Regions from separate parts of the Isoptericola sp. NPDC056573 genome, predicted to be linked through region 1. Evidence: predicted binding sites of a transcription regulator. Region 1 holds the regulator's gene; the other holds the start of a gene.
What was found. The regulator HspR, encoded in region 1, represses chaperone genes until heat shock. The targets are predictions, from matches to a motif close to AAGTTGAGTCNNNNNGACTCAACTT.
Positions count from the first base shown of each region.

Region 1 (3,399 bases):
CGCGGACACGCCGTTGGGGGTCAGGCCGAGGATCGGGGCCACCTCCGCCGGCGCGCGTCCCTCGATCTCCGTGTACCAGAGCACGGCCTGCCAGCGCTCCGGCAGCGCCTGGTAGGCGTTCTTCACGACGGAGTGCTCGAAGCCCTCGAACGTCGCGACGTCGGTGGGGTCGACCAGGCCGAGCGCGGCCTCGAACGTGCCGTCGTCGGACGTCGGGCGGGTGCGCTTCACGCCCCGCGCGAGGTCGGCGGCGAGGCGCCGCACCACGGTGAGCAGGTAGGCCCGGAACGTCGCGTCCGGGCCGCCGCCGTGCTGGAGCACGTCGAGCACGCGGTGGAACGCCTCGGAGACCAGGTCGTCCGCGTCGGCCGCCGACCGGACGTACTGCCGGGCCACGGCCCGCGCCGCCGGGAGGTGCCGGGTGTAGAGGGCCCCGAACGCCTCGAGGTCCCCACCGCGCACGTCGAGGATCAGCTCGGCGTCACTGCGCGCCGAGTCGTCCGACCCCACGTAGACGTCCGTCATGGCCGACCTCGCTCTGCACCCGATGCTGCGCGAAGGCCACACGCAGACCCCCGTACTTTACGCGCCGGGAGCACCTGCTCGCGGGGTGAACTTTGGGGCGAGATCCGCGGGATTCCGTGCCTCAGGCAGCGGAGAGGGCTATCCCGGGGCACCTACCGATGAAAGTCCGCCACAACTGCGTCATGATGGCTGCCCATGGCGGTCCCTTCATCATGAACCGGTCCACGAGCGGGCCCCCCGACGCGCCCGAGCACGTCTCGGACGTGATCGACCGCTGGCGCGCGACAAGCCTCGCCGAGGTATGGCTGCGTCCGGACGACTGGTACCACCCCGCCGTGGACGCCCTCGTCGAGGCCTTCGACGACGGCCGCTCCCCCCACGCCGCCGCCCACCGGCTCGGCGCCGCGCGCGGACGGGCCGGCGTCGGCCTGGGCGAGACGCTGGACGACCTCGAGTGCCTGTACCGCTCCGCCCATCACCCGGCCGACCCCGACGCGGTCCGCGCCGTCGCCGTCGGGTGGGTGCGCGGCCGCGACGCCGAGCCGGCGCTCGGCGCCCTGCGCGACCCCAGCTCCGGGCTCCCCACCCGCGAGTACCTGGCCGAGCGGCTGCGGGAGACCTACGGCGCCGCCGTCGGCGCCGACCAGGACGTGCCGGACACGCACTGCCTCGTCGTCGTCGACGTCGCCGTCGACGGGCTCGCCCCGTGGGACCGCGCCGCACGCTCCGCGACCGTCGGCCGCGCCCTCGAGCAGGTCTACGGCGAGGGCCACCCGATGGCCGCCCTCACCGACGGCGTGTTCGTCGTGCTCGCGCGGCGCGACACGGGGGTGCCCGACCTGGCCAAGGCCACCCGCGGGGTGGTGGAGCGCAACGCCGCGCTCATGGGCCTCGGAGACGCGCTGAGGCGCCCCACCCGGGTGTGGGTGGAGCGCCTCCCGACGTCGCACGCCGCCGCCGTCGAGCTGCTGACGCAGCTGGCCCGCTAGCCGTACCGGCCCGGCACGGCCCCGGTCAGGTGCCGCGTCAGTGCTGGGCGTACGTGAGGCAGTCGGCGTGGCTCTCGTCGTCCGGGCCGGGGCCGACGCGGATGGCCGACGCCGCGCACTCGAGGTCGGTGTTGTGGACGCAGTCGCCGCGCTGGCACGCGCCCACGTGGGCGACGACCTTCTCGAGGCCGCCCTTCGCGCTCAGCGGGATGAAGGTGGCGCACGCCGCGTCGCCGCTGTGCCCCGCGATCGTCACCGCCCCGGCGTGGCAGCCGTGGTCGTGGTTGTAGCCGCAGCCCTCGACGGTGCACTCGGTGACCTCGGGCATCTCCATCAGCGTGCTCATGGTGCGCTCCTCGCCGCTCGACGCCGGCTCTCGCCGCCTTCGACCACGATATTCCTCTCGCACGGAAATGCACAGCGAATGCGGGATCGAATTCACGGCGTATCGAATAAGGAATACCTTACCTATTGCACCATGAATTAGCGAAGAATTGCGTTGCGAAAAGACGTCAGCCGCGGCGGTGCGGGCGCCACAGCACCAGCGCGCCCTCCTCGGCCTCGATGTCGGCCCGGAGGTCGGACCGCTCCGCGCGGCGCACGCGCTGGCCGCGGCGCACGACGACGACGTCGCCCGTCGAGCCCGCCGTGAACACCCGGCCGCCGGGCTGCATCGCGAGCGCCGCGAGCCGGCCCTCGAGCTGGGCGACGTGCTCCTGCAGGTCGAGGATCCGTCGGATCCCGGCGAGGTTGATGCCCTCCACCTGCGCGAGCCGCTGCACCTCGAGCAGGCGTGCCACGTCGCGCTGGGAGTAGCGGCGGCCGCGCCCGGGGGTCCGGCGCGGCGTGACCAGCCCGAGGCGGTCGTACTGCCGGAGCGTCTGCGGGTGCATGCCGGCGAGCCGGGCCGCCTGCGACACGGTCAGCACCGGCGCGTCCTCGGTGACCATCGCTACCTCCCTCGCTCGGTGCCTCCGGCCGGTCAGCCCGCACCTCGCCGCGGCGTCACTCCGCCGCGCGCTGCGCGAGCCCCGCCCGCACGTCCTCGTGGTCGCTCTCGGCGGCGAACGCCTCGAGCGCCTCCTTCGCCTTCTTGCTGAGCTTCTGCGGCACGGCCACCTGGACCGTGACCAGCAGGTCGCCCTGCGTCTTCGTGGTCCTCACGCCGCGGCCCTTGACCCGCAGCACCCGCCCGGTGGGCGTGCCCGCCGGCACCTTGAGCCGCACGGTGTGCCCGTCGAGCGTCGGCACCTCGACCGTCGTGCCCAGCGCGGCCTCCGCGAAGGTCACGGGGACCGTCATGCGCAGGTTCGTGCCGTCGAGCGTGAAGACGGGGTGCGGCGCGACGTGCACGGTGACCACGAGGTCGCCGGCGTCGCCGCCGCCCGAGCCGGGACGCCCCTTGCCGCGGATGCGCAGCTTGCGGCCGTCGTTCACGCCGGCGGGGATCTTGGTCTTCACCTTGCGGCCGTCCACCGTGAACTCGACGGTGGCGCCCTCCACCGCCGTGCGGAACGGCAGCGTGGTCTCGGCCGCGACGTCCGGGCCCTTCTGCGGCGTCGTGAAGCCGGCGCGCTGCCGGCCGCCGCTGCGGAAGCCGCCCTGGCCGCCGAGCATGGAGCTGAGGATGTCCTCGAAGCCTCCGCCGCCCGCGCCGCCCTGGGGGTACTGCTGGTAGCGCACGTTCGGGCCGGCGCCGCCGCCGAACATCGAGCCGAAGACGTCCTCGAACCCGTTGCCGCCACCGCCGCCCGGGCCCGCCGCGAAGCGGGCACCGCCTCCGGCCATGGCGCGCACGGCGTCGTACTGCTGGCGCTGCTCGGAGTCGGACAGCACGGCGTACGCCTCGCCGATCTCCTTGAACTTCGCCTCCGCCGACGCGTCT
Region 1 is NZ_JBHTUY010000008.1:146,253-149,651, forward strand. Features, by position in the region: gene ACFQ8E_RS15245 (sigma-70 family RNA polymerase sigma factor) at 1-525, opposite strand, end outside; gene ACFQ8E_RS15250 (hypothetical protein) at 708-1,514, shown strand; gene ACFQ8E_RS15255 (DUF1540 domain-containing protein) at 1,552-1,860, opposite strand; gene ACFQ8E_RS15260 (heat shock protein transcriptional repressor HspR) at 2,027-2,464, opposite strand; gene ACFQ8E_RS15265 (DnaJ C-terminal domain-containing protein) at 2,520-3,399, opposite strand, start outside.

Region 2 (3,399 bases), on a different contig from region 1:
GGCCGCCGCGAGGTGCGGGTGGAAGAAGTAGTCCGCGAACCCGTGGACGTACAGCACCGCCGTGCGCGCGACGGCGCCGCGAGGTCCCGGCGTGCCGTCGTCAGCAGGCGTGGACGGCACGTGCCGCACCAGCACGGCCTCCGCGCCACCGGGCAGCGGCAGCGTGCGCGCCCGGAACTCCGGGCCGAGGACGTCCTCGCGCCACGCCCCGGGTCCGGGGAGCGGCGCGGCCGGCGCCTCAGGCACCCTGCGCGGGACCGGACGGACGGTCCTCGTCGCCGGGGCGGTCCTCGGGCGTGCCCGTGACGTCGGGCTCGACGTCGGGCTCGGTGGCGCCGCCGGCGGGCTCCTGCCGGACCGTGTCCTCCTCGCCCGGGCGGCCGGGCTCCAGCGGCTCGGCGACGGGGCCGGTCGTGGGGCCGGCGGGCGGGGCGGTCTCGGGCGCGGCCTCCGGCTCGAGCGGCTCGGCGACCGGGCCGGTGGTCGGCTCGGCGGGCGGGGCCGCGGGCGTGCCGAAGACCTGCTCCTCCGGCGTCGGGCCGGCGGCCGGCACGGCCCCGGGGGCGGCCTGCGCGGCGAACGCGGCGTCGCCCGTCGCGGTGCCCGTGACCGTCGACGTAGCGGGACGGCGGTTGTTCCGCACGACGAACCACACGACGAGGCCGATGACGACCAGCCCGACGACGAGGCCGACGATCCACCACGGGAAGCTGCTGCCGGCGGTGGCCGAGCCGACCGCGTGGATCTCGGTGTTCTCGCCGACCTTCGGCGTCCAGGTGACGGTGTTGCCGTCGACGGTGCCCGTGGCGTCGCTGACCGGCCCGGGGAACGTGACGGCGAGGCGGACGTCGAAGGCGTCCTGCACGTTCTGCGGCAGCGACTCCAGCTGGTCGGCGCCCTCGGAGAGGTCCATCGTGCCGTCCACGACGTAGGTGTCGCCGTCGCGGGTGATGGTGAGGTCCTCGCCGCCCTCGCCGGAGATCTGGCTGATCGGGGCGTCGGTGAAGGTGTACCTGGTCCCGGTGTACTCGTCGTCGGAGTACGGCTCCTGGGACGTGCCCTCGGGCAGGTTCTGGGAGAGCTCGCCGCCGGCCTGCTTCCACAGCTCGCCGGGCTCCATCCCCATGGTCTCGGCGAGGCTGTTCGAGACGGCCATGACGATCGAGCCGGAGACGGTGTCGTCCTCCGACAGCGTCATGTCCATGTCGACCTTCATGCACCCGGCGAGGGCGAGGAGGCCGACGGCGGCCAGGGCCGCCGCGATCGCGGTGCGGAGGCGGCGCACGGGGCCGCGGGCTGGAGTGGTCACCGGCCCAGCATCCCGCAGCGGCCGCCGGGGAGCCACCCGGCACCCCGGGCGCCTTGCGCTCAAAGTTGAGCGGAATAGACTCAACTTTGGCGGCGTTCCCCCGACAGGAGTCTGACCCGTATCACCGCACGTCATCCCGGAGGTCCCATGGACATCAAGCTCACGACCATGTCGCAGCAGGCGCTCGGCGACGCCGTCCAGTCGGCGTCGGCCGCGGGCAACCCCCAGCTCGAGCCGGTGCACCTGCTCCAGGCGCTGCTCCAGCAGAGCGGCGGCGTCGCCGTCGGCCTGCTCGACGCCGTCGGCGCGAACGCCCAGCAGATCGGCCAGCGCGCCCGCGCGGCCCTCGTCGCCCTGCCGCAGGCGAGCGGCTCCGCCGTCGCGCAGCCCGCGCCGTCGCGCGCGATGAGCGCCGTGCTGGAGAACGCGGGCAAGGAGGCCGAGGCGCTCGGCGACGAGTACGTCTCGACCGAGCACCTGCTCATCGCGCTCGCCGCCGGGCAGTCCGCCGCCGCCCAGGCGCTGACCGAGGCGGGCGCGACCGCCGACGCCCTGCGCGCGGCGCTGCCCGCCGTCCGCGGCTCGTCCCGCGTCACCAGCCCCAACCCCGAGGGCACGTACAAGGCGCTGGAGCAGTACGCCAGCGACCTCACGCAGCGCGCCCGCGACGGCAAGCTCGACCCGGTCATCGGCCGCGACTCCGAGATTCGGCGCGTCGTGCAGGTGCTCAGCCGCCGCACCAAGAACAACCCCGTCCTCATCGGCGAGCCCGGCGTCGGCAAGACGGCCGTCGTCGAGGGCCTGGCGCAGCGCATCGTCGCGGGCGACGTCCCGACGTCCCTGCAGGGCAAGCGCCTCGTCGCGCTCGACCTGGCGGGCATGGTCGCGGGCGCCAAGTACCGGGGTGAGTTCGAGGAGCGCCTCAAGGCCGTGCTCGAGGAGATCACCGCGTCGGACGGCGAGGTCGTCACCTTCATCGACGAGCTGCACACCGTCGTCGGCGCGGGCGCCGGCGGCGAGGGCGCCATGGATGCGGGCAACATGCTCAAGCCCATGCTCGCCCGCGGCGAGCTGCGCCTGGTCGGGGCCACGACCCTCGACGAGTACCGCGAGCACATCGAGAAGGACCCGGCCCTCGAGCGCCGGTTCCAGCAGGTGTTCGTCGGCGAGCCGTCCGTGGAGGACACCGTCGCGATCCTGCGCGGGCTCAAGGAGCGGTACGAGGCGCACCACAAGGTGACGATCGCGGACTCCGCGCTCGTCGCCGCGGCCGCGCTGTCCGACCGGTACATCACCGGCCGGCAGCTCCCCGACAAGGCGATCGACCTCGTCGACGAGGCGGCGTCGCGGCTGCGCATGGAGATGGACTCCTCGCCCGTCGAGATCGACGAGCTGCAGCGCGCCGTCACGCGCCTCGAGATGGAGGAGGTCGTGCTCAAGGAGTCCGACGACGCCGCCTCCACCGAGCGCCTGGAGCGCCTGCGCGCCGACCTCGCGGACACCCGCGAGCAGCTCGCCGCGCTCACCGCGCGGTGGGAGTCGGAGAAGGCCGGCCACAACCGCGTCGGCGACCTGCGCGCCCGCATCGACGAGCTGCGCACCGAGTCCGACCGGCTGCAGCGCGAGGGCGACCTCGAGTCCGCCGCCCGCCTCCTGTACGGGGAGATCCCGCAGGTCGAGCGCGAGCTCGCGGAGGCCGAGCGGGCCGAGGCGTCCCAGGAGGCGGACGAGGCCCAGGCTCACGAGGCGCCGATGATCGCCGACAAGGTGGGCTCCGACGAGATCGCCGAGGTCGTTTCCGCCTGGACGGGCATCCCCGCCGGGCGCCTGCTGCAGGGCGAGTCCGAGAAGCTCCTGCACATGGAGGACGTCATCGGCGAGCGGCTCATCGGCCAGACGGCCGCCGTCCGCGCGGTGTCCGACGCCGTGCGGCGCTCGCGGGCCGGCGTGGCCGACCCCGACCGTCCGACCGGGTCGTTCCTCTTCCTCGGCCCGACCGGCGTCGGCAAGACGGAGCTCGCCAAGTCGCTCGCGGACTTCCTGTTCGACGACGAGCGCGCCATGGTGCGCATCGACATGTCCGAGTACTC
Region 2 is NZ_JBHTUY010000009.1:208,577-211,975, forward strand. Features, by position in the region: gene ACFQ8E_RS16700 (alpha/beta hydrolase) at 1-246, opposite strand, end outside; gene ACFQ8E_RS16705 (LppM family (lipo)protein) at 239-1,309, opposite strand; gene clpB (ATP-dependent chaperone ClpB) at 1,457-3,399, shown strand, end outside.
Region 2: a site for HspR is predicted at 1,372-1,396, ahead of clpB (ATP-dependent chaperone ClpB). Genes of this name have one in related genera too.